DNA from 4 places in the Actimicrobium sp. CCI2.3 genome. Region 4 is predicted to be linked to each of the others. Evidence: predicted binding sites of a transcription regulator. Region 4 holds the regulator's gene; each other region holds the start of a gene.
The links. The regulator FNR, encoded in region 4, switches genes on or off when oxygen is low (the NO sensors DNR and NnrR bind a similar motif). The targets are predictions, from matches to a motif close to TTGATNNNNATCAA.
Positions count from the first base shown of each region.

Region 1: the regulator FNR is predicted to act here: its motif matches at 3,752-3,765, upstream of QN370_RS00230 (isocitrate lyase).
Region 2: the regulator FNR is predicted to act here: its motif matches at 5,497-5,510, upstream of QN370_RS00270 (cation-translocating P-type ATPase).
Region 3: the regulator FNR is predicted to act here: its motif matches at 3,322-3,335, upstream of QN370_RS03860 (universal stress protein).

Region 1 is NZ_JASJWR010000001.1:46,084-54,111, reverse strand. Features, by position in the region: gene QN370_RS00250 (HD-GYP domain-containing protein) at 1-833, shown strand, start outside; gene QN370_RS00245 (EAL domain-containing protein) at 844-2,154, shown strand; partial or broken gene QN370_RS00240 (methyl-accepting chemotaxis protein) at 2,166-2,732, shown strand; gene QN370_RS00235 (DUF2058 domain-containing protein) at 2,912-3,448, opposite strand; gene QN370_RS00230 (isocitrate lyase) at 3,943-5,523, shown strand; partial or broken gene phbB (acetoacetyl-CoA reductase) at 5,695-6,417, opposite strand; gene QN370_RS00220 (molybdopterin-dependent oxidoreductase) at 6,556-7,146, opposite strand; gene QN370_RS00215 (hypothetical protein) at 7,624-8,028, shown strand, end outside.
Region 2 is NZ_JASJWR010000001.1:56,446-64,473, reverse strand. Features, by position in the region: gene QN370_RS00285 (PEP-CTERM sorting domain-containing protein) at 1-674, shown strand, start outside; gene QN370_RS00280 (glycine betaine ABC transporter substrate-binding protein) at 825-2,321, shown strand; gene QN370_RS00275 (DUF1778 domain-containing protein) at 2,572-2,862, opposite strand; gene QN370_RS00270 (cation-translocating P-type ATPase) at 2,955-5,423, opposite strand; gene QN370_RS00265 (histidine kinase) at 5,533-6,690, opposite strand; gene gshA (glutamate--cysteine ligase) at 6,988-8,028, shown strand, end outside.
Region 3 is NZ_JASJWR010000004.1:108,733-116,760, reverse strand. Features, by position in the region: gene QN370_RS03870 (hypothetical protein) at 152-280, opposite strand; gene QN370_RS03865 (carboxylesterase family protein) at 357-2,873, shown strand; gene QN370_RS03860 (universal stress protein) at 3,409-3,846, shown strand; gene fabI (enoyl-ACP reductase FabI) at 3,916-4,701, shown strand; gene QN370_RS03850 (nitronate monooxygenase family protein) at 4,749-5,930, opposite strand; gene QN370_RS03845 (hypothetical protein) at 6,262-7,587, shown strand; gene QN370_RS03840 (hypothetical protein) at 7,908-8,028, shown strand, end outside.
Region 4 is NZ_JASJWR010000007.1:121,862-129,200, forward strand. Features, by position in the region: gene QN370_RS06195 (metalloregulator ArsR/SmtB family transcription factor) at 165-503, shown strand; gene QN370_RS06200 (YeeE/YedE family protein) at 500-931, shown strand; gene QN370_RS06205 (YeeE/YedE family protein) at 945-1,355, shown strand; gene fnr (fumarate/nitrate reduction transcriptional regulator Fnr) at 1,463-2,227, shown strand; gene QN370_RS06215 (hypothetical protein) at 2,249-2,491, opposite strand; gene QN370_RS06220 (FixH family protein) at 2,504-3,031, opposite strand; gene ccoG (cytochrome c oxidase accessory protein CcoG) at 3,044-4,507, opposite strand; gene ccoP (cytochrome-c oxidase, cbb3-type subunit III) at 4,577-5,506, opposite strand; gene QN370_RS06235 (cbb3-type cytochrome oxidase subunit 3) at 5,499-5,690, opposite strand; gene ccoO (cytochrome-c oxidase, cbb3-type subunit II) at 5,692-6,306, opposite strand; gene ccoN (cytochrome-c oxidase, cbb3-type subunit I) at 6,320-7,339, opposite strand, start outside.

The DNA of each region.
Region 1 (8,028 bases), on a different contig from region 4:
TAAAAGCTGCTTCCGACATGCTGGCTGAAAACATGATCCGTCGACCCGGCACGATGATCTGGGCGGCCAAGATGCGCGACAAAAATAATGGCATCTACCACCACGGTTTGTCGGTGGCCATTTACCTGACCGCGCTGGGGCGACAACTCGGCTTCCAGCAAGAACACATGGCAGACCTTGCCACAGTCGGCTTGCTGCTCGACCTTGGCAAGATGGAACTCGATCACGCCCTGCTGAACAAACCCGGCAAACTCGACGATGCCGAAATCCTCGAAATGCAGACCCATGTCCATCGCGGTATCGAAATGTTGATGGCCACCGGCGTGACGTCGAGCCTGATCCTGAGCGCGATTGCCGAACACCACGAACGCATTGACGGCAACGGTTATCCGGCGCGCATTCCCGGGATGTCATTAACAATCTTCGGAAAAATGGCTGCGATTGCCGATGCCTACGCGGCGATGGTCAATCCGCGTCCGTATGCACCTGCCTATTCCCCCTACGAAGCGATGAAACAACTGTTTGCCGAAAGCGAATCACGCTGGTTTGCCCCGCTAGTCGAGCAATTTGTTCAGGCCATCGGTATTTTTCCGGTCGGATCGCTGGTGGAATTATCCAGCGGTGAAGTGGCCATCGTGATTCAGCACAATCCGTATCGCCGGCTCGAACCGCTGATCCTGATCCTGACCGACAGCACCAAGGCCAAGTTGGTGGCACCGCGCGAACTGGATATGCTGAAACATAATTTCAACGTCGCACCAGAGGTGTTACGCATCGCCAGCGGGCTGCCTGATGGTGCACACGGGGTATCGTCATGCAGGATTTTTACCTGAGGCAGGCCTGATGGCTGCCGGCAGCTTCGCCGCTCGCCTGTTCGGCAACCGGCATCTCTCGCCCACCCAGACACTGCTGCGCCGACTGGACCGCGATCTGCAAGATCCGCCCGGCACGACCACGCTGGCGGTCCTGATCCTGTCCCTGTCGCGCAGCGATGTCATCGGTGCGACGCTGGAATTGCCTGAGTCAACGCTGATCAATACCGTGCTGCTCGAGCGCATCGGCAACACCTTGCGCCCCAATGATTACCTGGCGCTGGCCAGCCCTGATGAAATATGGATCGTGCTGCCGGCACTGGCCTCGGCGACTGTCGCTCACCTGGCAGCGACGCATATCGGACGCGTGCTGCAAGCGCCAATGCAGGCCGGAGCGCTGACCGTCACCGCGACTCCCTGCATCGGTATTGCGGTCACTTCCTTGTCGCAAAATACGTCACTCGGCTTGCTGCAAGCCGCCAGCGAAGCACGCAAGCGGGCACGCAGCCTGAGTACTCTGTTTTTTGTCGCCACCGAATCCGAAGGCGTCGACCTGCACAGCAAGGACTTGATTGCCGCCGTCACCGGTGCACTCGCGCAAAACCGGCTGACCATCGCTTACCAGCCCAAGGTCGATGTGGCCACCCAGCGGGTGGTCAGTGTCGAAGCACTGATCCGCTGGCCAGCCGATCTGGCACCGGCACTGAGTCCGATGGTGATCGTCGAAATTGCCGAACAATTCGGCATGATCAAAGAACTGACGCGCCACGTGCTGCATACGGTGTTGCGGGAGTACACGACGCTGTTGGCGGCGACCGGCTTGCCACGTGTCTGGATCAATCTGTCAGCGGGCACGCTGGCCGACCCGGGTCTGCCCGAGTTTTTGCAGCAGGGACTCGACATCTGGTCAACCCGCGCCGACGTAATCGGTCTTGAAATCACCGAAAGCGCCGTCATCGCCGATATCGAGCAATCCATCGAGATGATGCATGCACTGACCGAGCGTGGCTTTGAACTCGCCATTGACGACTTCGGCACCGGCTATTCGTCACTGGCGTATTTGCGCCGGTTTCCGATCAGCGAACTGAAGATCGACAAACTCTTCGTCAGGCACATGCGCAGCTCCGTACCGGATACGCAGCTGGTGCGTACCATCATCGACCTGGCCCACAACTTCAACTTGAAAGTCATCGCCGAAGGGGTCGAAGATCGGCCTACGCTGGACTTGCTGGCAGAAATGGGCTGTGACCAGATCCAGGGTTATGTCTATGCCAAGCCGATGCCGGCCGCCGAACTGGTGCGCTGGATCGCCCGCTTTCATGGCGAACTGGCGGGCGAATAACCGGCCCGTCAGGCGGCGCGATGATCATCGAGGTGGTACACAGCACGGTGGCCATTAGCGCCGCATCGCACCGCATTGCCGACATCATCGGCACCATCGACGGCATCGCGTTTCAGACCAATATTCTGGCGCTCAATGCCGCCGTCGAAGCCGCTCTTGCCGGCGAGCAGGGACGTGGCTTTGCCGTCGTCGCCACCGAAGTCCGTAACCTGGCACAACGCTCGGCATCGGCAGCACGGGAAATCAAGGAGCTCATTGGTGACGCGGTAAATCAGGTCGAACGCGGCTCGCGACTGGTCAACCAGACCGGCGATACGATGCAGGAAATCGTCGAGAGTGTGCAACGAGTCACCGAAGTCATCGGCAACATCACCCAATCGAGCATTGAGCAGGCGACTGGCATCGAACATATTAATCTCGCCATCGCCGACATGGACCAGGGCACGCAGGAAAATTCCGCGCTGGTGGAAGAAGCCGCTGCCGCTGCCGCAGCCCTGCGTGAACAGGCGGGCAACCTGACCTTGGTGACCAATACATTCAGACTGGGCACAGCGAACTTGCTCAGCGCACCAGCCTGACCGCAGGTTTTACACGGGTAGCGCAGCGGTCAATCCTGCCGCCAGACTTATGCCCGTTTTATGTGAACAAGATTGTGCATAACCATGTGGAGTACCTCCGCACGCCACGATCTGTCGGCATTTGCAGGCCTGCCTGATTTTTAGGCAGCGATGCGGATTGCGCCAAACCGTCGCCGGTATCACCACATCAGATCGTCGGGTATCTGGAACGCTGCATACGGATCGTCGGCATCAATCTCGGTGCTGGCCTTGTTGACCCGCACGACCATCGAGGCATCCCGCTCCGCGATCTTGTCGGCAATAATTCGCGGCACCAATTCAACGACCGGTCCCTGACAAACAATCACCAGCCGGCCGGCCATCAAATGCGACTGGACCGTCGCCGACACGTAGAGCCGTTCGATCTTGTTGCCGTGGGTGAAATTGTAGGCAATGTCGCCAGCGCCTTTGCTCTGGCGATTTTTTTGCACCATCTGGGCAATCTGCGCGACGATCGCTTTTTGCGTCGCGGCAGCATCGCGCTGCGCATTGAGCTCACGCGCCCGTTCGGCGTTCTTGCGCTGTGTCTCAAGAGCGGCCACACGTGACTCATCGACACTCTGCGTACCGGTCCGGCGTTCAACCTTCTTCTGTTTGTTCTTGTCCTGATTCGCCAGTTTGGCTTTGTTCTTGTCGACCAGACCGGCTTTCAAAAACTGTTCTTGCAACGAGGCCATATCTGCTGATCCATAAAAAAGTGGTGGGCCGGCCCACGCGAATCCGCCGGCCAGCGACAGCATGAAGCATAGCAAACATGTCGCTTCCATCAGCATGAAATCGCGGCGACACCAGCACTCGGCGTATCCCGTAGGCGAATCAGCGCGGACTATCTTTAATTTGCACGACCATTTACCACGATACGAAAAGCCATTTTCATATTGCGCGATGCCCGCCAGAATAAATCACCGAACTCATTTCATTCATTGAAAATCAATCCCATATTACAAAATCTTGAACATAAGGTACTGAAAATAATAAGATTAATTTAAGTCATCTGTCTTATATAAGACCTAGTCGATTTGAAAAAAATTCGTTATGATTCTTGTCATGCAGTCGCGCTTCGCATTCATGGCAGCGCTCCCCGGAGCAGCAAAATTGAAAGCACGGACGTTCAGACCCTTTTTTTAGTCTTACTTTTTTCAATCTCACTTTTTACTATTTAGGATATGCCATGTCACAGTACCAAGACGACATCAAGATCATTGCCGGCCTGAAAGATAAAGAAGGTAGTGCCTGGAATGCGATCAACCCTGAGTCCGCTGCGCGCATGCGGACACAGAACCGTTTCAAGACCGGTCTGGACATTGCCAAGTACACCGCCAAGATCATGCGTGATGACATGGCCGCCTACGATGCCGATTCGTCCAAGTACACCCAGTCGCTGGGATGCTGGCACGGCTTTATCGGCCAACAAAAGATGATCTCCATCAAGAAGCACTTCAACAGCACCGAACGTCGCTATCTGTACCTGTCAGGCTGGATGATTGCCGCGCTGCGCTCCGAGTTCGGCCCGTTGCCAGACCAGTCGATGCATGAGAAAACCGCTGTTGCCGACCTGATCCGCGAGCTCTACACCTTCCTGCGCCAGGCTGATGCGCGTGAACTGGGCGGCCTGTTCCGCCAGCTCGACAATGCCGAAGGTGCCGCCAAACAAGCCATCCAGAGCCAGATCGACAACTTCATCACCCATGTCGTTCCTATCATTGCCGACATCGATGCCGGTTTCGGCAATGCGGAAGCGACCTACCTGATGGCCAAGCAGTTGATCGAGGCAGGTGCCTGCTGCATCCAGATCGAAAACCAGGTGTCCGACGAAAAACAGTGCGGCCATCAAGACGGCAAGGTCACCGTCCCCCACGAAGACTTCCTCGCAAAAATCCGCGCGGTTCGCTATGCCTTCCTTGAGCTGGGTATCGATGACGGCATCATCGTTGCCCGTACCGACTCGCTCGGCGCTGGCCTGACCAAGCAAATCGCGGTGACCCGCGAGCCGGGTGACCTCGGCGACCAGTACAACTCGTTCCTCGACGCCGACGAAGTCTCGGTTGACACAATGGGCAACGGTGACGTGGTCATCAAACGCGACGGCAAGCTGGTGCGTCCCAAGCGTTTGCCGAGCAACCTGTTCCAGTTCCGCGCCGGCACAGGCGAAGAGCGTTGCGTCCTCGATTGCGTGACTGCCCTGCAAAACGGTGCCGACTTGCTCTGGATCGAAACCGAAAAGCCGCACATCGCCCAGATCGGCGGCATGGTCAGCGCGATTCGCAAAGTCATTCCCAACGCCAAGCTGGTCTACAACAACAGCCCATCGTTCAACTGGACACTGAACTTCCGCCAGCAAATTTTCGACAGCATGAAAAGCGCTGGCAAAGATGTGTCCGCCTACGATCGCGCCCAACTGATGAGCGTCGACTACGACACCACCGAACTGGCGCTGGCTGCCGATGAAAAAATCCGTACTTTCCAGGCTGACTCAGCCCGCGAAGCCGGCATTTTCCATCACCTGATCACCCTGCCGACCTACCACACGGCCGCCTTGTCGACCGACAATCTGGCCAAAGACTACTTCGGCGAGCAAGGCATGCTGGGCTACGTGGCCGGCGTGCAGCGCAAGGAAATCCGCCAGGGTATCGCTTGCGTCAAGCATCAGAACATGTCGGGTTCGGACATCGGCGACGATCACAAGGAGTACTTCAGCGGCGAAGCAGCGCTGAAGGCATCGGGTAAAGACAACACGATGAACCAGTTCTGATTCATGACCGGTTCCTGCACGCCGATTAGCGTGTAAAACAGTTCAGCCAAGCGTCCAGTGCGAGACGCAACCGGACTTCACCACCTGATCTGCTAGCCCTGCCCTGACGACCCGATTGCGCCTGCAACCGGGTCGTTTTGCATTGGCCCCCGACGATGCCTGCGCGCGCCGCTAGCGCATGGTCTGTCCACCGTTGACATCGATGGTCGCACCGGTAATAAATCCAGCTTCCTCGGCAGCGAGAAAGACAACCGTGCGACCGACATCGGCGGCGGTACCCAATCGTCCGACCGGAATGGCGCCAATGATGGTTTGCAGTGTGTCTTTCGGGACTGCGGCGACCATCTCGGTATCGCAGTAGCCCGGGGCGATTGCATTGACCGTGATGTTCTTGCGTGCTCCTTCGAGCGCCAGCGCCTTCGTGAAACCCAGCACACCGGCCTTGGCTGCGGCGTAATTGCTCTGGCCAAATTGACCCTTCTAACCGTTGACCGAACTGATGTTGATGATGCGACCGAATTGGCGCTCGCGCATGCCCTCAACCACATGGCGACACATGTTGAACATCGAGCCAAGGTCGGTATGAATGACCCGCCACCACTGCTGCGGTGTCATGCGGTGCAACACCGCGTCGCTGGCGATGCCGGCGTTGTTGACGAGGATATCGATAGGACCCAGTTGCAGTTCAACCCGGGCGACACCCGCTCGGCACTGGTCAAAATCCGCCACATCCCACTGATAGACCGGGATCGATGTCTCGTTGGAAAACGCCTGTGCTGCACCGGCATTGCTGTGATAAACAGCAGCAACCTGATGTCCTGCCTCATGCAGTGCCATGGCAATGGCTTTCCCGATACCGCGTGTTCCCCCTGTGACGAGTGCGGTCCGACGCATGGCTTTCTCCTTGTGAGCGACGGCAAAACCGGATGGCTTTTGCACGCATCTGAAAGGCCAAGTGTGCATCCCTCCGCGCTGGTGATCTTGAGAGAAAACAAGGACCGCGCAGGTCGACACCGATCACCTGTTACGGCATCAGACTCCCTGCACAGCGATGTGATACACCGCCCACGGGCACAACGTAAACCGTTCGGCCAGCGGCCTTGCCGCCTTGTCCGGAAAACGGTCCGCGTCATACACGGCCCAGAGTGGTCCGAGTCCGCCCAGCGGTAACGCTTTTGCATCCAGGGTGGTGGCGACGATGAAGCGGTACTTCACCATGTCGGCAAAAGAGACTGCCACCACGTAACCATCAATTGCGCGCAGCAACACGCGGCCCTGGCCAGTGGTCGTCGCCCCCGCAGCATGGAGTACGTCGGCCAGCAACGGTCCACCCAGCACGTGGACTTTGCCGTCATATTCGAGCGTGGGCTTGATCGTGATGGACGGCAAAGCACGCAGCGCGGCGAAGTCAAACGTATGGGCACGGTCAAACGCAACGCCCTGCTTTTTCATCAACTGGTCAAGTGCCGGATCAAGCGGACCGCGATTACCTGCACCGATTGTTCCGGTCAATGTCAGCAAGGTCGGACCGGTCATCATCGCTGGTGTGTTCAACGGCGTGGCGACACCGCGCGCGGTGGCGAGACCGAGTCCGGCAGCGGCGAGGAAGTGGCGTTTATTCACGGGAAATCTCCGGCAGATGCATCGGTTTGATAGGGATGAGTGCGTAAGGATAGCCAGCGCAGGGCGCGATTGCCAGATGATTCACGTCCAGTCGATGGATTGCGAGACAGACGTTGATCGTGACGAGAGGCAAGTGGCCTGCATCATGGGACGCAAGGGTGATGGCGAAAGACGTTCGGAATGTTAACGGTTGGGCTGCAACGGATCACGGATTTTGCGGCTCGGATGCGGTCTTACAGGAATGGTGATGTTTGTATCCAATGAGGTGGGGGTGGGTGCTGTTGCCTTCGACGGGAGGGTACCGACGCCACGCAGCTCTTGGCCATTAGCCGGTTCTTGCCTTTTAAAAGCCCTTCGTTAAAAAGGAACGTTTTAGTTTGAACATGCCACTGAGATACAAGCAGATCATTCTGGCCTGCCCCGAAATCAATCTTGATTGTCAGTTATCAGACACCTCCACTACTTTAAGGATTAATCATGGCTATTTCTAAAGTTACCAACTACAAAGGCACACTCAACCAGACAGCTGAACAGATGACCGCCAACCTCAACGAAGAAATCAATGCAGGAAAAGGCACACACAACCATAAAACACTTAGTGAGACTGCTAAACAGATCACCTCCAACCTCAACGAAGAAATCAATGCAGGAAAACAGACTGAAATCAGCTGTCGACAGTTCGGCGGAGGGCCACTAAAGCTTGATGATACCTGGGGCAACAAGCCAATACCCTTCGGTGATGACTCTGAAATAGGGGCACATGAACCTGATACAAAGCCAGCCCGAATGATTCCTGTCATAAACGTACCAGGCCTTGCGGGAAAAGGCTTGGAAGACGCTAGCTCATTAATGAAAGCAAGGGACTCAGGAGATCAACATGAT
Region 2 (8,028 bases), on a different contig from region 4:
TAAACAGTTATGGCGGCGTCTCTGATCTCAAACTTGGCGTGGGGTTGTCATCGACGACGACAACCACGACACCGGGAACGCCGCCAATGACGCTCCCTGGCGGGCTATTTTTACCGCCCTCCACCGTGAAAACGCCGTTATTTTCCCTGGGCTTGACTGCTGATGCGCTGCAAAGCACCTCGCAAATCAGCTTGATCAACGGTTTGCTACAAGGTACGAACACGCTGAACAGCTTCGCCAATGTTTCCCTTGACCTGTCATCGCTAATATCGCTGACTTCACTGAGCCTGCCCGGTTCGTCACTGAACCGTTCGATCAATCTGTCCACCATTGCAGGCGCAACCCCGGTTGCAAACACCACGCTAGGTGGTAGCACCGGTTCCCTCCTGGCCAGCCTTGGCATCATGCTGACTCTCAATGAACAGTTCAATACCTGCACGTCGCTGCTGACTTCCTGCTCCGTCGAAACCAACGCGCTGCATCTGATCATCGATCCGGCCATTGCCGGACTGGCAGCAGTCGACCTCAAACTGGGACACTCGTATGCCGCAGCCACCGTCAGCGCCGTACCTGAACCTGCCACCTACGCAATGATGGGACTGGGCCTGGTCGGCGTCATGCTGGGCGCGCGCCGACAACGCCGCCACGCCTGCGTAGCAAGTAGCGTGCAATAACCGCAGGACATTGCACCGAAAGCCCTGAAGACCGTCGCCAATGCCGATGACTTGCGACCGGGATTCAAGGCAGGCAAAAATTAACCAGGGTGGGCACGACTCGCGCCAGAGCCACTACAATGGCGCGTCCTTTTTGCGAGAGTCCTGTCGATGTCATCCCTGAAATCTTCCCTGTTCGGCCTCTTCCTGTTACTTACGTGTATCGACGCCCGGGCCGCCGATCCTGTATTGCAGGTCGGCTCGAAGCGTTTCACCGAGTCGTATGTGCTGGGCGAAATCATCACCCGCATCGCCGCAGTCGTCGGTCCGGTGCGCCATCAGCAAGGGCTGGGCAATACCGCCATCGTGTTCAATGCGCTCAAAAACGGCAGCATCGACGTCTATGCCGAATACCTCGGCACCATCAATAGCGAAATCCTCAAGCACGACACCCCCTCCTCGCTGGAACAGATACGTGCCGAACTGGCACCGCTGGGCCTCGGCGTCGGCGTGCCGCTCGGCTTTAGCAATACCTATGCGCTGGCGATGCGCGGCACACCGTCCGGCGGTCCGACCACGCTGACCGACCTGGCGGCGTTGCCGCAATCGCGGCTGGGTCTGTCGCATGAATTCCTCGGTCGTGTCGATGGCTGGCCCGGACTGGCGCAGCATTACCGCATGCCGCAACAGCCGACCGGACTGGACCACGGCATCGCCTATGAAGCACTGATGGCGAAACAGGTTGATGTCATTGATATCTATTCGACCGATGCCAAGATCGGCAAACTGGGGTTGCGCGTGCTGGACGATGACCGCGATTTTTTCCCGAGCTATGACGCGGTGCTGCTGTACCGGCTTGACTTGCCGCAGCGCTTTCCGGCCGCCTGGACGGCCATCGGCAAACTTGAAGGGCGCATTGACAACCCGCGCATGATTGCGATGAACGCGGCAGTCGAACTCGATGGCCAATCGTTTGCCGCCGTGGCCACGCAGTTTGTCACGCCGTCGACGGCTGCGCCTGCTGCGCACAACGGCTTTCTCGACAAGCTGTTCGGAGAAAATTTCTGGCGCCTGACACGACAGCATGTGGTGCTGGTGGCGGTGGCTATCGGCTGTGCCAGCCTGCTTGGTATCCCGCTCGGCGTACTGGCGGCGTTCGTGCCGCGCTTGCGACAAGCAGTGATGGCGTTCGTCGGCGTGCTTCAAACGATCCCGGCGCTGGCCTTGCTGGCGATGCTCATTCCGCTGCTCGGTCGCATCGGCACGGTACCGGCACTGATTGCGCTGTTCCTGTATGCCCTGCTCCCCATCGTGCGCAATACCTGCACCGGCGTGCTGCAAGTGCCCGCCGGATTGCGCATGGCGGCGCTGGCGCTGGGCCTGTCGCGGCGCGACCGTTTGCTGCACATTGACTTGCCGTTAGCCTTGCCGGTAATCCTGGCGGGTCTGAAGACGGCTGCCGTAATGAGCGTTGGCACCGCCACCATCGCTGCCTTCATCGGTGCCGGCGGCTACGGCGAACGCATTGCCATCGGTCTGGCGCTCAACGACAACACCATGATGCTGGCCGGTGCGATCCCGGCGGCGGTGCTGGCGCTGCTGACGCAGGGTGTGTTTGATTTGATGGAGCGGGTGCTGGTGCGCGGTGCGGGGAAGACGGCAAAATAAGAAACAGGATGATCGGCCGAGGGCATGTTGCGGCAAAAACGATCGGACGCATCCCCTGCCGCAACGGAACTTGGTGTCAACGCATAGTAGGCGGCGACTCGATCGCCCTCGCATAAAACAAAAGTACGGGAGGCGCCGTTTAATTGGTTTTTCATTGCCTTTGTTTTCAGCCACACATCCAGACTTTCAACATCTGAACCAAAACCGTTCAGGTCGTGATGGACTGCCAGTGACTCCGGGGCGGACAACGTCACGAATGCTCCCATGGTGGCAATGTCTGCAAGGTTTTACGCAATCGTGCATTGGGATTTGGCGGACGGTCCAATATGGTCACGAACTCCGCATGCGCTGTCGGCCTAGCGAGAATCAATTCCTGACCAATCAATACTTCTTCACCAGCTAGTCGGGCCGCATCCAGAATAAAGTCCGTACGATTTTTCCCCCGCGCCGTCACTGCACGATCAATAAGGCTGCGCTCTTTTGGCTTGATACGAATATTCAACGATTCACGTTTGTTCGGTAGGTCATTTAATGTCGTCATAAATCCTCCTGAAATGAGCACCACAATACTGCGTAACGACAAAGACATTGCGTGGACATGACGGACTTATCAGGTCAACTGTCACGACTTTCTCACGATAGGTGTACGCTGAAATGAAACAACTCCTGCAACCAAGGCATCGTCAACGCCAGCGCCAGCAGTAACAGCGCCCCGATCACGACCCGCCACAACGCCGGATTGGGCAGGCGCACTGCCGCTGACAACGGCAGTGACGCCGAGCGGTTCAGAAAAATCAACCCGATGTCGCCGACAATCATCGAAGCAAAAGTCACTGCACGGATTTGCCCTTCAGTGAAACCAGCCGCACCGGCCAGCAGGTAGATCAGCATCAGCACCGTCAGCAAACCCAGCCCCTGAACCAACCCGCGCACCAACAGCTGCCGGTCGAAAATGCGTGCATCGGCGGGGCGCGGCGGGCGCTGCATCACGTTGGCTTCGTCGGGTTCGGCCTCGAAGACAATCGAGCAGGTCGGATCAATGAGCAATTCAAAAAACACGATGTGCACTGGCAGCAGCAACAGCGGCCTGCCCAGCATCACGGGCAATAACGACATGCCGGCGATCGGCACATGCGCCGCGATGATGAACACCACGGCCTTGCGGATGTTGTCGACGATGCGTCGTCCCAGTTGCACGGCACCGACGAGGGCACCGAAATCGTCATCGAGCAGCACCAGCGCCGCCGATTCGCGCGCGACATCGGTACCGCGTGCGCCCATCGCGATGCCGATATGTGCTGCTTTCAGGGCTGGCGCATCGTTGACGCCGTCGCCAGTCATTGCCACGATCTCGCCGTGTTGCCGCAATGCCTGCACCAGTCGCAGTTTCTGCTCTGGCCGGACCCGGCAAAATACGTTCACTTGCGCCAGCCGCGCCGATAACTGACGGTCATCAAGCCCATCGAGCTCCGCCCCGGTGAGCACACCCGCCGAGACGTCCAGCCCGCCTTGCGCAGCGATACTTAGCGCGGTGGCCGGATAATCGCCGGTGATCATCACGACCCGGATACCGGCTGCGTGACATTGCGCAATCGCCGGACGCACGGTTGGTCGCAACGGATCGGCCAGCGCCAGCAGGCCGAGAAATTCAAAATCGAAATCATGCTGTATCGGCGGCAAGTCATGCTCACTGAACGATGCCCTTGCCACGGCCAGCAGGCGCAAGCCGTTGTCAGCGGCGAGATTAACCTGGGCGGTGATGCGCCGTGCTGCCTCGGGGGACACATGACACAGGTCGATGATGGCTTCCGGCGCCCCCTTGGCGGCGATCACGTACTGGGTGCAGTCGGGCGATTGCCAGACCCGCGACATCGCCAGCAACGCCGGTGACAACGGATATTCGTCGATCAGTGTCCAGCTATCGTGGACATGTTCGGTCCCGTCGAGCACTGCCAGCCCGACCTCGCGGATGGCTTTTTCCATCGGATCGAACGGCTCGCGATGACTGGCCAGCAGCGCGTATTCAAGCGTGATGTGGAAGGCTTCCGGAAAACTCGCCGGCGTCGCCAATCCCGCCTCGCCGAATACATGGATGGCCTCGGCCACGATAACCTGCGCCACCGCCATCCGGTTTTGCGTCAGCGTGCCGGTCTTGTCGACGCACAGCACGGTTGCCGCACCCAGCATCTCGATCGCTGAGATCCGCCGTGTCAGCACGCGCTGGCGCGCGATGCGCCAGGCACCGAGTCCGAGGAAAATCGTCAGGATCAGGGGCAGCTCTGCCGGCAACAACGCCATCGCCAGCGTCAGTCCGGCCAGGATGCCATTGAGCCAGTCGCCGCGCGTGATGCCGTACCAACTGGTCAGCAGCAGTACCAGTCCCAGACTCAACAACGCCACCGTCCGCACGGCTTGCGCGGTTTCGCGCTGCAACTGGCTGCGCTCGTCGTCCAGTGATAACAGCGTCTGACCGATGCGCCCGAGCGCGGTAGCGCTGCCGGTTGCAAGCACGCAGGCCCGGCCGGTGCCCTGCACCACCAGCGTACCGCCATACAGGAAAGGCTGGTTATCGCCGCCGGGCTGGCCCATCTGCGTGGCCAGTTCGGCACACGGCACTTTGCGCACGGCGACGGATTCGCCGCTGAGCAGCGATTCGTCAATACCCAACCCTTGTCCGGCAAACAGTTGCGCATCGGCTGGTATGCGGTCGCCTTCGGCGAGCAAGAGGATGTCGCCACGCACCACGTCACGACCGGCGATACGCTGTTGCCGGCCCTCGCGCAGCACCAGCGCGCGCGGGCTCGACAAGTCGCGCAACGCCTCGATGGCCCGTTCGCTTTTGCGCTCCTGCATGAAGCTCATCGTCATGATGATCACGACCGCACCCAGCAGGATGGCCGCGTCTTCGCGCTCGCCCAGCAGCAAGTAAATACCGCCGCAGGCCACCAGCAACAAAAACATCGGCTCACGCAAAATGGTCCAGGCGATCGCCAGCAGCGAGCGCGGTCGCGCAGCGGGTAACTCGTTGTAGCCGCCATCGCGCAGGCGCTGCTGCACGACTTCGCGGGTCAGTCCGGTGCCGGTGTCGATCCCATCAGGCATGCCACTCCCCTTCCAGATAACGACGATGCCATATCGTCCTTATCGTGTGTAGCATCCGGCTGGCGGTGCCAGCATGAGGCAGATCAACGTCGGCGGGATCGACTAGCTGTCACTCCTCCTCAGGCAGGATCGGAATGGTCATCCGCAGCGTCGTGCCGCGTCCGCGCGTGCTGTCGATGGTCAGTTCACCGTTGAGGTAATGGATGCGCTCGGCAATACCGACCAGCCCGAACGAGTTAGCCTTGCGTCGGCAACCGGGACGCACGCCGATGCCATTGTCGGTAATCGATAACGACAGCTTATTGCCACTTCGCTTGAGTGCGATGCTGACCCGGCTGGCCTGCGAATGCCGATTGATATTGGTGAGCGATTCTTGCAGGATACGAAACAGCGCCGTAGCCCGATGGTCATCCAGTTCAAATTCCGTGTGATCGACATGCAGCTCGCACACCACCAGACTGCGGCGCTGAAACTCCCTGACTTGCCATTCGATCGCTGCCTGCAGACCGAAATCGAGCACTCCTGGCCGCAGGTTGTTGATGATGGCGCGTACCGAGCTCATGATCGCGTCGATCTGGCCCAGCGCGGCAACGGCTTTCTGACCCAGATGCGGATGACGGCTGGCGCAACGGGCCATCAGCATCGACACATCGAGCCGCAAGGCCAGCAGGTTCTGGCCCAGTTCGTCATGGATTTCACGGGCGATGCGCTTGCGCTCGTCCTCCTTGATCTGATCCTGGTGCGCGGCCAGTTCGCGCAACAAGCTTTGCAACTGCAACAGTTCATGCTCGATGCGCCGTCGCTCGGTCACTTCCGTTTGCAGCATCGTGACTGCCTGAACCAGCATACTGGTTGTACCGGCAACGGCGGCAGGGATTGCCGATCCGTCTTCGGCCGCATCGCGCAGAATCAGGCCGTAACCAAGCACTTCATGGCGGACGTTGACTAATCTGCGCAGCGTGATGCTGACCCGGACGGGTGCGCCGTTTTTACGCATGCGCCAGCCCTCGTGGCAGAATTTTTCTCGACAGCGAGCTTGCTTGAGATCGGATTCGGGAGCGCCGCCGGCGATATGGCGCGGCGGATAGAGGCAACTGACATGCCGCCCCAGAATTTCGTTGTTGCAGTAACCGGTCAGCAACTCGGCACCCCGGTTCCAGCTGACGATCAGTCCGCTGGCATCGAGGGTGATCAGCGCCTGTTCGTCCAGTCCGGCGACCAGCAACCGGACCAGATCCGCGGCCTCGGCGTTAAGAACTGAAGGCATTGATGAGTCAATATCTGGCATCGTGGGTCCCGGAAACTCGCAGCAGAACTTTTTTGAGCAAATAGTGTAGCTGAAGCCTGCACTGGTGATGTCATTAACCGGTCATCCTTGCGCCTTACACTCTCGCTAGCGTTTCCTAGGGTTTTGCCCGTACACCGATTGGTGTGCGGGCTTTTTTTTGGATGCCGCACACATTGCAGCCAAAACCGCAGCCAAAACCTGAGACACTGATTTCGGTTATTCTCTGCGACCACGGCGCGCCGGATCGGCAGCGCCTACGATTTTAAGGAAATCCCATTGAGCGATCTTTTTCACCAACGGCTGGCATTGCTGTCGACTGATGCACATCGCGCATTGCTGTCACAGGGCCGGCGCGGCATCGAACGGGAAACCTTGCGGGTAGACGCGACCGGAGCGCTGGCATTGACGCCGCACCCGATCGCCCTCGGCGCGGCGCTCACCCATCCGACGATTACCACTGATTATTCCGAATCGCTGCTTGAGTTCATCACGCCGGCCGAACATGACATTGCCGATGCACTCGCCGAGCTCGACACCGCGCATCGCTATTTTTATGCAGTCAATAACGACGAGCTGCTGTGGAGCGAGTCGATGCCATGCCATCTTCCCGATGAAGCAACGATACCGATCGCCTGGTATGGCACGTCGCACATCGGCATGCTCAAGCATGTGTACCGGCGCGGATTGGCGCTGCGCTATGGCAAACCGATGCAGTGCATCGCGGGCATTCACTACAATTTTTCGTTGTCGGAATCGATCTGGCCACTGCTGCAGGCAGCCGAACAGTCACCGGGTTCGGCCACCGAGTACCAGTCCGAAAGCTACATTGCCCTGATCCGCAATTTTCGACGCTACAGCTGGCTGCTGATGTATCTGTTCGGTGCCTCGCCCGCATTGGCCAGCGACTTCCTGCGCGGCAAACCGCACCAGCTCGACGTGCTGTCCGACGACACGCTCTACCTCCCGTATGCGACCAGCCTGCGCATGAGCGATCTCGGCTACCAGAACGACGCGCAGGCCGGGCTGATACCGCCTTATAACGACCTGGCCAGCTACATGCAGAATCTGGTGCAGGCAGTCAAACAACCGTTCTCGGAGTATGTCGCGCTGGGTACCCGGCGTGACAGCAATGGCGAATGGATTCAGATCAGTACCAATGTGCTGCAGATCGAAAACGAGTATTACTCGACGATCCGGCCAAAGCGCGTCATCAACAGTGGCGAACGTCCGGTCGAAGCGTTGTGTGCTCGCGGCGTGCAATACATCGAAGTGCGCTGCCTCGACGTCGATCCGTTTGAAGCGATGGGACTTAACCTC
Region 3 (8,028 bases), on a different contig from region 4:
AAGTCTCGCGGACTGGACAGTTCGCATCAATACACAAAAGCCTCAAAATTGGATTACTGGTTTTCATCGCTAGCCTGTGTGTATTTTTTGGCATCGCCTATGCGGGTGTTTTTACAAATAAGATTAAGAGTATTGTAGGTACTGTAACAACTTACGTTGTTACCGCGCTCTCGCCCTCGTCCTCGCCCTCATCCTCGCCTTCGTCCTCGCCTTCGTCCTCACCTTCGTCCTCGCCTTCGTCCTCGCCATCGTCCTCGCCTTCGTCCTCGCCTTCCTTCAAGACATCGACCTCAAATACGAACCCGGTTATCGACCTACCCAACGGATACAGAGCGACCGGATCCGATCCAGACTCAATGGGTATTACGCACTTCGTAGCGATCCCGTACGCGTTGCCGCCGATAGGCAACCTACGCTGGCAAGCTCCCGTGGCCTGGAAACAAAACATGGGCTGGTCGTCTGACCCTGGTAATCCGAGCAATGTGTTGTTCGACCCAACAGGCCTCGGGCCGGGAGTAGTTCCCAAATGCATGTCCGCAGAAGGAGCTGTCGAGAAGTCTGGTAACGCACTAATATTACCGTTGTCGGTCCCGAAGGTCGTTCTTGGAGTCGTTTGGCATACGACTGTTTTCAGCGAAAATTGCTTGTATTTAAACGTTTATACCAACTTCCATACGAATACAACGACCAATAAACCAGTTTTTGTCTGGATCCACGGCGGTAGCAACAAGACTGGCACCGCAATGACCGACATATATAATCCGACGCCGAAGACACCGGATTCGGAATATTCACCTCCTTTTATGAAAACAGTCGGCGATGCTGTGGTCGTAACCATCAATTACCGTCTTGGTCCGTTTGGCTTTCTCGCCCATACTGAGCTGACCAATGAGGTAGATGAAAGAACTTCGGGAACATACGGAAATCTGGACCAAATCATGGCGCTCAAATGGGTGCAAGACAACATCGCCCAATTTGGCGGTGATCCCGGTAACGTCACGCTCTTCGGTGAATCTGCAGGTGCCCTGGATACGAGCATACTTAACGCGTCTCCTCTTGCTAGAGGGCTCTTCAAGCAGACGATTCAGCAAAGCGGCTACAGTCTGCCCGTCTTCTGGACGACTAGCCAGTCAGGAGTTTTGTCCCGCCAGAGCTCTGCATACAACACGGCAGTTTTCAAGGATGAACTCGCTATCCCTCCGTTCGATGCCCAGGGCAAGCCAAGATGGCCCACGCTTGATGATCAGCAGAAGATCGGCGCAGCGCTCGTTAAAGTACTCCAGGCTCCATGCCCGACTGGCGTCAAGAGTGGACAAGATAAATATGACGGCCTTTTGATACATAAACCGTGGGGAGCTTGCGGTTACTCAGGGAAAATGGACATTGCTGCATTGCGCGCGCTCTCCCCCGGCATCATCGGTGCCGCCTATTCAAATTCAGGCATATCGGTAGACTCAACACCTGTGGGTTTAGGTATTTCCGTTGTCGCGCCGCCGATAGACGGCAAACTGCTGACTGCACAACCAGTGGACATTCTGAACAATGGGCCAACATCTGTCGACGTGAGGCCCTCCATTATCGGCTCGAACCGCGACGAGTACAGTTTATTGCTGTCATACAACGCGCCAACTTTGAACGACTGTGTCGCAAAAAATGTTGTCGGCAATTGCAGCGAGAATGCCGCTAAGGTCAATATTTTGGCTGCCGACGGAGCAGGCTTCAAGGAAATCTTGAAGGCCATTTTCGGGCCCACGAATGGTGAAACCACATTCCAAAACTTGCCGGAACAGTACAGGCCCATGCACTCGGGAAAGGTCGACTATACGTATGCCAGCGATGTCCGGGACGCCGTAGTGTCGTTGCTTACCGACGCCGTGTTCACATGCCACAGCCGCAGGCTCACTCAGGTCACCGCGAAAGCGTCCGCCAAAAAAGGATCTAGCTACCGCTATCAAATGACCTATCGTCCAGGCGTTTCGGAAGAGCCGACTGGTGCGGGCTTAGCGTTCGCTTATAGTCTCGGATACCCTTTTTCGTTGAAACAGATGGGTACGTTTCATATCTTGGATATTGGCTATGTCTTTGGCATGCCATTTCTGTCACGCTTTTTCGATATGAATAAGGATGACACTCAATTAGCCGTGAAATTTCAAAGCGCGTGGGGAGAATTTGGCAAGACTAAAACTATGCGTTCATTCATGGACGGACCAAATCTGGTCTACTGGACAGCTTACCCGACAGGTGGCCCTTTCGGAAACACCGCCGATCCGGTCTTCAAGTTCGACCGCAACTTTAGTGTTTCAGAAGGTACGTTGAGCTCTGCATCTGGAAACCAGATCGGATCAACGCAAAACTACACGTCGGCATGCGACTGGATCGATTATCCAGTCCCTGTTGAGGCAATGAAATTTGCTTCGCCCCCCCAATTCGTGAAGAATACATCCCGCTTAATTCTTGGTAAAACCTTTACCACTGGTGCAAAAAGTGTCTTTGTTACTGATCTCGGTTATCTGAACGACGGGATGAACAACACGCATCAGGTAAATATTTATCAAGTTAGTGGGGATGGTCTATCTGGCACGCTTGTAACTGGAGCCTCTGCCAGCGTAACCACAACTGGATCAGATCACAGTTCATTTACTTATGTGCCGATTACGAAAGTGCAGTTGGCTGCGAACACGACCTATCAAATCGTTGCCAACAATATCACTAACGGGATCTTCAATGGCGAGCCCAGCAATGGAATTGACGCGATAAGTTTAGGTGATGCAATTATTCTTGGGCGCACCTCTACTGTCCAATTTATCTCCTCACCCAATCTTATCCCCGACTTAAAACCTATAGGACCTAATTTAAAAATTTCTCTGTATTAATATTATTTTCGCTTATTAAATATATTTTCCAGTATTAATGAAACAACTACTGACTAACATCGGTAGTTGTTTTTTTGCTTATGAATTATTTTCTTTCTGCGGCAGAGGCGCGCTAATTGAATTTCTTTTATAAAATCCAGTACAAACAAAGTCATTTATTTTACCGATACCGAATTTTACGAAATCGATTACATCAGCAGATCTTTAATAAAAATTTAGAATAAAGCTGAAACAACCGTATTGAATCACACACACTCCGTAGTGGCGCATCCATGGCAATATAAATCTGAATCTCTTTGCTCAAGTCAGTGAGTACATTTTTAATGTGTGGCTAACTACCTGTCAATTTCATTACCTATCACGAAGGTATAGAAATTGGCAGATACTTTGCCTGTACTATGGTCGATTACCTGAGTAATCGAAAATGCGCTGGATAACCAGGTCATTTTTGACCTGCATCAACGAACTGTCGGGCTGCATTCCCTAGCATCACCTGGTCCTCTTCTACGCCACCATCCCCCCGAAAGGAAACATCATGTTCAAGACCATTCTCGTCCCCACTGATGGCTCTGCCCTGTCTGACAAAGCCATCCGTACTGCCATTGAATTTGCCCAGTTGACGGATGCCCGCCTGGTTGGTCTGTCGGTTGCCGAACCGTTTCCTTATTCACCGATGTCCGAAGGGGCGATCACGATTGATGCGAGCGCCTATCAGGAACAGATGCTGGAACTTGCCAGATCCAATGTCAAGAAAATCGCCGACGCCGCCAGTGCTGCCAACGTGCGCTGCGAAACACATGTGCGTCAATCGTTTAGCCCGTACGAAGAAATCATCGATGTCGCCAACCTGCAAGGGTGCGACGTCGTGATCATGGCGTCGCATGGGCGCAAGGGCTTGAACAAACTCTTTCTCGGTAGTGAGACACAGAAAGTGCTGGCGCATTCAACGCTGCCCGTCCTGGTAATTCGCTAATCTGCCGTCGTCTGTCACCGGCAAATTTCTTGCCAAACCGTTCCTTCCCACAACAGAGCAGGCAATACCATGGCTTCACTTCAAGGGAAAAAAATCCTGATTACGGGACTGTTGTCCCACCGTTCGATTGCTTACGGCATTGCAAAGGCATGTCATCGCGAAGGCGCAGAACTGGCGTTCACTTATGTTGGAGCACGCTTTCGTGACCGCCTTGGTGAATTCGCCAAGGAGTTCGGCAGTAAGCTCATCTTTGATTGCGATGTCACCAGCGACGAAAAGATCAACGCCACGTTCGAGCAACTTTCACAGCACTGGGATCAACTGGACGGGCTGGTGCACGCCATCGCTTTTGCCCCCGGCGAAGCCATCACCGGCGACTTTCTTGAGGGCTTGTCGCGTGAAGCCTTCCAGATCGCCCATGACGTGTCTGCGTACAGTTTTCCGGCAATGGTCAAGGCAGCACTGCCGATGATGCGACCGAATGCGGCGGCGCTGACACTGAGCTATCTGGGTGCCGTGCGCATCGCACCGCACTACAACACAATGGGTCTTGCCAAGGCATCGCTCGAAGCCAGCGTGCGCTATCTGGCCGAGTCGCTCGGGCCGAAAGGCATCCGTGTCAATGCCATCTCTGCCGGTCCGATCAAGACGCTGGCGGCCAGTGGCATCAAGGATTTTGGCAAACTGCTCGCCATGGCTGCACGCGGTGCGCCATTGCGACGCAATGTGACGATCGAGGATGTCGGCAATACGGCAGCATTCCTGCTATCGGATCTGGCGGCCGGTATTACCAGTGAAATCATCTATGTTGATGGCGGGTTTTCGCATGTGATGGCTTACGAATTGACCGACTGAGGAAGTGGCGCATCGGCATCCAGGATGCGTCCCTTTAACAAGGCGAGTCAGGCACCCAAGGCCTGACGGAGTTCAGGGAAGCGACCCGTCATCAGATAATCCATCAGATCACGAACCGAACGGATCTCGCAACCGAACGGCAAGCTTTCCGAACCACGAAAAAACAGTCCGCGTTTGACATCGCCGTTCATGGCAAATGCCAGTTGCGTGTCGATGCAAAATTGACCTGCCTTGCCATTGCCATCGCGTAGGCCGCATTGATGCAGGCAATCAAAGCCGACCGTGCATTGTTTGGGACTGGCTTTTGCCATCAGTCTGGATTCCTTGCCGAGATAATTCTCCAGCCACGGTGTGCGCACTGCCCGAGCCGGCAGACCTGCCACGCTCATGAACGTGACGATGTCGTCGGCACTGGCCTCTGTCAGAACTTTTTTGAAGTTGGCATGGGCGTCGCCCTCCTGCGTTACCGCAAAGGGCGTACCGAGCTGTACGGCACTCGCACCCAGTGCAAGCAAGTCACCAATCTGTTCATGGCTGTGGATACCGCCAGCGACGATCAATGGAATTTTTTCACGCTCGATGCCTAGCTGCTTGAACAATGCCAGTGTTTCTTCGAGCACAGTCGGAAAAGCAAAATGCGGATCATCGACGGCATCGAGACTCATCGCACCCAGGTGCCCACCTGCGAAGCGCGGGCTTTCGATGACGATCGCATCCGGCAAACGATTCTTGCGCATCCATTTTTTGATGACCAGCGCAATTCCGCGTGAGTCTGACAAGATAGGAATAAGGGCGACATCGGGATAACCGGCGGTCAGCTCGGGCAAGTCCAGCGGCAAGCCCGCACCTACGACGACTGCATCGGCACCACTTTCGCATGACTGGCGTACGTGGGCAGCGTAATCGGCCACCGCACGCATTGTATTGACGGCGACCATGCCGGCATTACCGGCGATCGCTCGTGCTGCGGTGATTTCGCGATCCAGCGCGATCAGGTTCACCGCGTTAATCAGTTCCTTGTCGCGCGACTTGCCGCTTTGTGCCATCAAGTCGTCGTGATGCCGACGCAAGTCAACACTGGAAATGGTACCGATCGCACCGAGGCTGGCGACGGTGCCGGCCAGCCGATGGGCTGAAATACCGACTCCCATGCCGCCCTGAACAATGGGTAGCAGGGATTTCCCCTTCAGTATGAAACGGGGAAACGGATGGCGTGATTGCAGCAACATGATGAGTTTCCAATAGCGATAAACGATGCGCCAAAGTAGCAAATCAAAGCCATCATTCCCTTGATGTGGATCAATCGACGCAGGATGCCGGGTAAGTCCCCGACCTTTTGGCAGGATCAGCTTACCCTTGGAGGCGTAGCGTGAGAGGGTCGTTGAAGGCTGATTTTGCATGGAATTATTTTGCCGTCAACGTGGAACCTTCGTCACCCCGAAACACTTATCCATCATCAACTTGCTGCGATAAAAAATAGTATCGGGATAGGACAAAGCCACTCCATCCAATAATCAGCAAGCGTCAATGATTCATTGTTAATCCACTGCGAAACAGACTATGCCATTCCTTACATTTCATCGCCCCTCCTTTGTGAAGAACGTCCCTGAACTCAATGCACTCACTACCAAAGGCGCGCGTGAAGCCGATGCGGCGATCAGCGCAAAGCTGCAGAGCGGCACGGGTAACCCTCGCCCTTCCCTTCTTGCCCAATACAGGGCAAGGGTGTCTGTTTTAAGGGCAATTACAGTTCAGCAAATCTCACCAACATCACTAACAACAATCTTACCGGCTGACATTTTGGAGAGAATCATAGGAGATGCCTTGGGAGGTGTTACATCGATCCAGGATGTGACGCGGTTACGGAGCGTGAACAAAGAACTGAACAAGTGTTGTGATAACACCATGCGAAAACCCGAGCAAGTGGTACTAGCCTTGCGAATGACACGTAACAGCATTACCAATTTGGCGCGATCCTCCCGGTTGAACGATGCAAAATTCCGGGTGCAAGTAAATAAACTGATTGACCGCAATACGCATGTTGGAGCTGATCTGTTTGATATTGCCTCCCCGGATCGGCGTCAAATCCTACTGGATTGCCTTGCCGGTGCCACGCATTTGCGCACAGTCGATCTCGATGCGAGTGAGGTACCAGAAAGCTTTGCCGCAGTATTGGATGCGACCAATGCGATGAGTGCGGGGAATCGGCTATTGACCCGGTTTGATCTGAATGTAAGTGGCAACCACATCGGCGATGCAGGAGCGCAGTCACTGGCAGCAAACGAGACCATTACCAATCTGAAGGTTAATTTCAACGGCATCGGCGCTGCAGGGGCACAGGCACTAGCGGCAAACAACACCATCACAAAATTGGAGCTAGACAACAATCGCATCGGTGCCGCAGGTGCGCAGGCACTGGCGACAAACCGCACCCTCACACAGCTGTCTGTGCACAGTAACTTCATCGGCGATGCAGGGGTGCAGGCACTGGCGACAAACACCACCATCACCCATCTGAATGTCAGTTTCAACAACGTCGGTGATACAGCAGCGCAGGCACTGGCGGCAAACACCACCATCACAGAGCTGCAAGTCTTTTTCAACCGCATCGGCGATGCAGGGGCCCAGGCACTGGCGGCGAATACCACCATCACAGAGCTGCACCTGGGTAACAACCACATCGGCGATGCAGGGGCGCAGGCACTTGCAGCAAACACCACCATCACACAGCTGGACCTGGATAACAACCTCATCGGCGATGCAGGGGCGCAGGCACTCGCGGCAAACAACACCATCACAGAGCTGGATGTTGGCTTCAACAACATCAGTGCTGCAGGGAGGTCGCTACTGGAATCAAGCAACACCATCGCACAGCTGAGGATGTAAAACACGATCCTGACCGCTACCATCGTCGTGTTGTACAACATGGCGCGCATAACACGATGTCATCCTCTGGCATCACATCAATGCACCCGAGACACCACCCTAGCCAAAGAGCATCCTCCATCGACACGCTGACGACAGTAGTTCCAATGCAGTGGCGTCCAGCAGTCCATCGATCACGCACTCCTCTGCGATTTCACCCGGAGTGCCGACTCCTGCTACCCTCATCGTCTTTTTACGCAAGTTGATATCGCATCGATCCTGCTTGCGTTCCCCTAGCCTGCATCGACACACCGCAGCACACCACCACCAGAGGAATTCCCATGAAAAAATTAACCGTCACCATTAAACTAGACATGACCATCCCCGAAGACTGGGAACTGGTCCGGACGTCCACTGGCGGACAGGTCATCAAACTGCCAGACGGCCAGTTCCTGGATATTG
Region 4 (7,339 bases):
CATGCACTGGTGCTTGATGCAAACATACTTGTTAGTGCAGTCGCGTAGAGTGCAATAACCGAAGGGCATTGCATCCTACGACACGACGAAATCACTTCAAATAATAAATCCTGCAAACGAAATATAAATACATATAATGTGTTTTTAAATTTCGTCGTCCTTCGATGTCACCCTCCCGGCCTTCCCCCATCCCGCTGGAACAATTGCAAGCCGCCGCCACCCAAGCGGCGGTATTGCTTAAAGCACTCTCTAATCCGACCCGCTTGCTATTGCTGTGCCAGATCGGCCAAGGCGAATACTGCGTTGGCGATCTCGAAACCCTGACCGGGATCCGCCAGCCGACGCTGTCGCAGCAGCTGACCATCCTGCGTGCCGAAGCACTGGTGAGCACACGGCGTGAAGGCAAACAAATTTTTTACCGTATCGCCAGCTCCCAGGCGCTGGCCGTCATGCACGTTCTTTACGAACAATTTTGTCCACCTGAAAAAGGAGTCTCCCGATGACCATCGACTGGTTGCATTTCACCCCCTGGTCCTCGCTGGCCGGCGGTGTGCTGATTGGCATCGCCGCCGCGTTGCTGCTGTTTTTGAATGGTCGCATTGCCGGTATCAGCGGCATCCTCGGTGGCCTGATGCGACCGGTGCGCGGCGATGCCGGATGGCGCGTGGCATTCGTGCTGGGGCTGGTCGTCGCACCGCTGGCGTGGGGACTGTTCGCGGCCTTGCCGGTAGTGCGCATCGAAGCCGGGACCGCCACGCTGATCGTCGCGGGCCTGCTGGTCGGACTCGGTACCCGCTACGGCTCGGGATGCACCAGCGGTCATGGTGTTTGCGGACTGTCGCGGCTGTCGCCGCGTTCGATGGTGGCAACGGCGGCCTTCATGCTGGCCGGTTTCGCCTGTGTCTATGTGGTTCGCCACGTGCTGGCCTGAGGAGCGGACGATGATGAAACTGCTATCGGCATTGCTGTGTGGTCTGGTGTTTGGCCTCGGCCTGATCTTGTCAGGCATGACCGACCCGACGAAAGTGATCGGCTTTCTCGACCTCGCCGGCAACTGGGACCCGTCGCTCGGACTGGTCATGGGCGGCGCGGTCGCGGTCGGATTGATCACCTTCCGCTTCAGCGCACGTCGCACCAAAGCGTTCCTCGGCGACGCGATGCACATCCCGACCGCACGCCAACTTGATCGCCGGCTGGTATTGGGTGGCATCACGTTTGGCGTCGGTTGGGGATTGGCCGGATATTGCCCCGGCCCGGCGCTGGCATCGCTGGCCAGTGGCGGCTTTCAGGCAGTGTTGTTTGTGGCGGCCATGCTGGCCGGGATGGCCTTGTTTGCGATGATCGACAAGCGTTGATTTCAAACATGGCCGAAGTAAGTGCAATTGACCCGGAAAGTGGCTTATTGTCACCCTGGCCTGTCATACTTCCCCTCTACCGGCAATTTTGTGAAACAGACAAACTCATGACCCAACCACTGACCTTCCCCACCACGCCTGCGCAAACCATCCACGCCCTCAAGGCCAGTTGCGCGGGTTGCAGCCTGCACCAGTTGTGCCTGCCAATGGGTCTTGACGAAGGCGATATCAACCGGCTCGACGAAATCATCGGACGCCGCCGTCGCCTCCAGCGCGATGAAATCCTGTACCGGATGGACGACCCGTTTCGCAATCTGTACGCGATCCGATTCGGTCACTTCAAAACCTTCCAGATCAATCCCAGCGGGGACACCCATATCACCGGATTCCAGATGGCTGGTGAATTATTAGGCATGGATGCAATCAGTACCGAGCGCCATCATTGTGATGCGGTCGCGCTCGAAGACAGCGAGGTCTGCGAAATTCCGTTCAGCCGGCTCGAAGAACTGTTCGGTGAAATCCCGCGCCTGCTGCATCACTTCCACCGCATCATGAGCCAGGAAATCATGCGCGAACAAAACGTCATGCTGTTACTCGGGAACATGCGCGCCGAGCAGCGCTTCGCTGCATTCCTGGTCAACCTGTCGTCACGCTATGCGGCGCGCGGTTACTCGCCGACCAGCTTCCAGTTGCGCATGTCGCGCGAAGATATCGGCAACTATCTCGGCCTGACCATCGAGAGCATCAGCCGTTTGCTGTCACGCTTCAAGAAACAGGGCTGGATGGAAGTCGACAAACGCGAAGTCCGCCTGACCAATGTCACCATGCTGCGGGCGCTGGCGGCCGGAACGGAAAATTGCACGCCGATGTAACCTGCAAGTCCAAGGCCATCGTCACATCGGCGTAGTCCGATCAGTCGGACCGCGTGCCAGGTAAACCGTCAGCATGCTCGACAGCGCACAGAACAACCAGCTTGCAAGAAAGCCGATCGTATAGCAGGCGATGTCGGGCAAGCCGGTGTCACCACCGGTACGCAGCCACAACTCGGCCGGATCGAACAGCGAAAAAAACAGTCCGGTCGCGGCAATCGCGACCAGGAACGAAGGCCAGAGAATCATCATCAACCGTCGCAGCATGGTGTCGCCTTTCTATTCAGGCGCGGGCACATCGGCGGCCAGCGTCAGCGTTGTTTGTTCGGGCCAGCGCCACTCGCCATTGAGACGCCAGTCACGCTGTTCGTCCTCGATCAGGATTTGCCAGACGGCGCGGTCCAGCAGCGGCAACGCCACCCGGAAATGACCGGTGGCGTCGAGCGGCGTGACTAGCTGGACATCCTTTTCGGGCAAGGTCGGATGCGCCAGGTGAATGCGGATTTTTCCGCGCACCGGTGCGTCACCGGCGACCACGGTGCCGCTGAGCGTATCGCTGACCGCATCCATCCGTCCGCTAAACGACAGCCCCAGCGAGGTCGCTACGCGATCGCGTCGCAAGTCCTGATTGATGGCCTTGCCCTGCCGGTAATAGTCATCGACAACCAGCGCATCCTGATGCGTGACAGCCAGCCAGATCGTCACCGAACCAGCCACAATCACCAGAAACGGACCGAGCATGAGCAGCCACGGCCAGCGATGCTTGTACCAGGGAGCGGGCTTGTGAATGAGTGTTGAGGCATGCATGGTGTTCTCCATTTAATGATGGTCGTCGTGCTTGCTGTGGCTATCGTGGCTGTCATGGTCGGGACGACCGGCACCGCGCGGCACGAAAAAGACCGCTTTTTCGGTGACCTGCTGACTGTCATGGTCGGTCGCGACAAGAGTGAATCGAATCTTGTTCGAGCCCGCTTCGCCCTCGCCTGCGGCGACCCGGACCCGCACCGGCACCGCACGCGAACCGGTACCTTCGAGGTCGAGTTGATCCGGCGAGGCCAGCGCTATGCTGTCAATGCCGGCCACCGAAATCTTGAAGTGATGGCTGGCTTCGTCGGTATTCATGATCTGCAACCGGTAGACGTTTTCGATCATGCCGTCCTCGACTTCGCGCCCCATGCTGCCACGGTCGCGGATCACGTCCATTTTCAGCGGCGTGCGCGTGAACAGCGACACAAAGAACGCCGTAATGATCAGCGCCAGAATCGCGCTGTAAATCAGCACGCGCGGTCGCAACACCCGTGCCTGCATCTGCTTGAATGACCACTTTTTCGTGATCGCGTGGTCGGTCGAATAGCGGATCAGGCCAGCCGGCAAATCGATTTTCGCCATCACCGAATTGCAGGCATCAATACAGGCCGCGCAACCGATACATTCGTATTGCAAACCATCGCGGATATCGATGCCGGTCGGGCAGACTTGCACGCACATCGAACAGTCAATGCAGTCGCCCTGCGCTTTTACGAGGGCGGCTGGTGCAGCGGTTTTCTTGCTGCGCGGACCACGCGGTTCGCCACGCTCGGCGTCATACGTCACGATCAGCGTGTCCTTGTCGAACATCGCACTCTGGAAGCGGGCATACGGACACATGTACTTGCAGACCTGCTCGCGCATCCAGCCGGCATTGCCGTAGGTGGCCAGCGCATAAAACAGGATCCAGAACCATTCCCATGGCCCGAGGCCTAGGCTGGCAACAGCGACAATCAGCGAACGGATCGGCGTGAAGTACCCGACAAAAGTCAGCCCGGTCCAGAGGGCGACCGCGCCCCAGGCGAAGTGCTTGGCCGATTTGCGCCACAGTTTGTCGATACCCCACGGTTGCTTGTCGAGTCGCATGCGGGCGCTGCGTGTCCCTTCGATCTGGCGCTCGATCCACATGAAGATTTCGGTGTAGACCGTTTGCGGACAGGCAAAGCCGCACCAGACCCGACCCGCCACGGCGGTCACCAGAAACAGGCCGTAGGCACAGATGATCAGCAGCACCGCCAGATAAATAAAGTCCTGCGGCCACAGCACGATGCCGAAGATATAGAACTTGCGCGCGCCCAGATCGAACAGCAGGGCCTGCCGGTCGTTCCATTGCAACCACGGCAAACCGTAAAACACCCCTTGCGTGAGCCACACGCAGAGCCAGCGCAGGCTCGCATAACGACCTTTTATTTCACGCGGATAAATTTCTTCGCGTGCTGCATACATCTTGATGACCGAGACTTCGGGGGTGCTCATAAGTGACTGCTTTGTCCTGAAAAAAAAGGTGACTTGTCCGGCTTGGCCGGCTTGCCCGGCAGCTGCTCGCTACTTCTGCGCCGCCGGATCATTCGACAAACTCCAGACATACGCGGCCAGCACATGCACCTTGGCCTCGCCGAGGAAATCCTGGAATGCCGGCATCACGTTGTTGCGGCCCTTGCGGATCGTTTCCATGATGGTGTCGGCGCTGCCGCCGTAGAGCCAGATCTTGTCGGTCAGGTTCGGCGAGCCGAGCGCCTGATTGCCTTTCGCATCGGCACCATGACAGGCCGCACAGACCGCGAACTTCGACTTCCCCAGCTCGCGCTTGATCGGGTCCGATGTAGCACCCGACAGACTGAGCACGTACTGCGCCACGTTCTCGACATCCTTGTCCGAGCCGAGTGCCGCACCCATCGGCGGCATGATGCCGTTGCGACCATGCAGCAGCGTGGTCTTGATGGTTTCGGGGTCACCGCCATACAGCCAGTCCTTGTCGGTCAGGTTCGGAAAACCCTTGCTGCCATGCGCATCCGAGCCATGACATTGCGAGCAATACGTCAGAAACAAGCGCTCGCCAATGGCATGGGCTTGCGGATCGGCCGCGACCACTTTCAGGTCCTGCTTCAGGTAACCGTCAAACAGCGGACCATATTCGGCATCGGCTTTTTTCAGCTCTTCGGTGTACTGGCCGGCCGAGGTCCAGCCGAGTTTGCCGGGATAGGAACCCAACCCCGGATACAGGTACAGGTAGACCAGCCCGAAGACGATCGTGATATAAAACAGCCACATCCACCAGCGTGGCATCGGCGTGTTCAGCTCGGTCAGGTTTTCATCCCAGATATGGCCAGTAGTGTCGACCTGACCATCGGAACCGGGCTTGATAACCACCTGTTGGCGCGACTGCGTCCACAGCAACAAGCCGCAGCCGAACACGCCCAGCAGGGTCAGCACGGTAATGAAGATGTTCCAGAAACCGCTGGTAAAGTCAGCCATGCTTGTTCTCCGTCGAAGAGGGTGGACCGCCGTCGGCATCATCGGCAAACGGCAGGTGTGCCGCCTCGTCGAAATCAGCGCTGCGATTGAGCACAAAGGTCCACCAGAGAATGCCAATGAAGGTGGTCAGGCTGACCACGGTCATGACACTGCTGAGGTCGTTAAAAATAAAGGCGATGGCCATCTCAGTTCCTTGTCTTGATCAATGTGCCCAGCCCTTGCAGGTAGGCGATCAATGCGTCTTGCTCGGTCTTGCCTTCGAGCGTGCCAGGACCGTCCTTGACTTCCTGTTCGCTGTACGGCGTGCCGAGGCGCTGCAACGCATGCATTTTTGCGGTCACGTCACCCGGCACCAGCTTGGTCTTCGCCAGCCACGGATAACCGGGCATGTTCGATTCCGGCACCAGATCGCGCGGGTTATTGAGGTGAATGGCGTGCCAGTCATCGCTGTAGCGAGCGCCGACACGGGCCAGATCCGGACCGGTCCGTTTCGATCCCCACTGAAACGGACGGTCATAGACAAACTCGCCGACGACCGAATAATGGCCGTAGCGTTCGGTCTCGGCCCGCAGCGGCCGGATCATTTGCGAATGGCAGTTGTAGCAGCCTTCGCGCACATAAATATCGCGACCGGACAGCCGCAAGGCCGAGTACGGTTTCAGGCCGGTGATCGGCTCGGTGGTCGAGCTTTGAAAAAACAGCGGCACAATTTCGACCAGGCCACCGACGCTGATGACAACCAGCACCAGCGCGATCAGCAACCACGGATTCTTTTCAATCCACGCATGGGAAAATTTCATTGATGACTCCTGATCAGGCTTGGCTAGGTAAAAGAGAAGGAATGCGTGCCTCGACCGCCGTGCCGTCGCGCATCGTCATGAAGGTATTGACCGCCATCATCACCATCCCGGAGAAGTACAGCAGGCCACCGCTGACGCGAATCACGTAGTACGGATACGTGGCCTTGACGCCTTCGACAAAGCTGTAGGTCAGCGTGCCGTCGGCATTGACTGCGCGCCACATCAGACCCTGCATCACACCGGCAATCCACATCGACGAGATGTACAGAACGACGCCGATCGTGGCGACCCAGAAGTGCGTATCGACCAGGCGCGGACTCCACATCGCGTTCTTGCCGGACAGGCGCGGGATCAGGTAATAGATCGAACCCATCGTGATGAAACCGACCCAGCCCAGCGCGCCGGAATGGACATGGGCAATCGTCCAGTCGGTGTAATGCGACAGCGAATTGATGGTCTTGATCGACATCATCGGACCTTCAAAAGTCGACATGCCGTAGAACGACAGCGACACGATCATGAATTTCAGGATCGGATCGGAACGCAGTTTGTGCCAGGCACCGGAGAGCGTCATGATGCCGTTGATCATCCCGCCCCACGACGGTGCCAGCAGGATCAGCGAGAACACGACAGCCAGCGATTGGGTCCAGTCAGGCAAGGCGGTGTAATGCAGATGATGCGGACCGGCCCACATGTACGTGAAGATCAACGCCCAGAAATGGACGATCGACAGCCGGTACGAATACACCGGCCGTTCGGCTTGCTTGGGGATGAAGTAATAGACCATGCCGAGGTAGCCGGCGGTCAGGATGAAACCCACCGCGTTATGGCCGTACCACCACTGGATCATCGCATCCTGCACGCCCGAATAGGCCGAATACGATTTGGTGAACGAGGCCGGCATGCTCGCGCCATTGACGATATGCAGGATCGCGACAGCCAGGATGAAGGCACCGAAGAACCAGTTGGCGACATAGATATGCTTGACCTTGCGCTTGACCAGCGTGCCGAAAAACACCACGGCATACGCAAC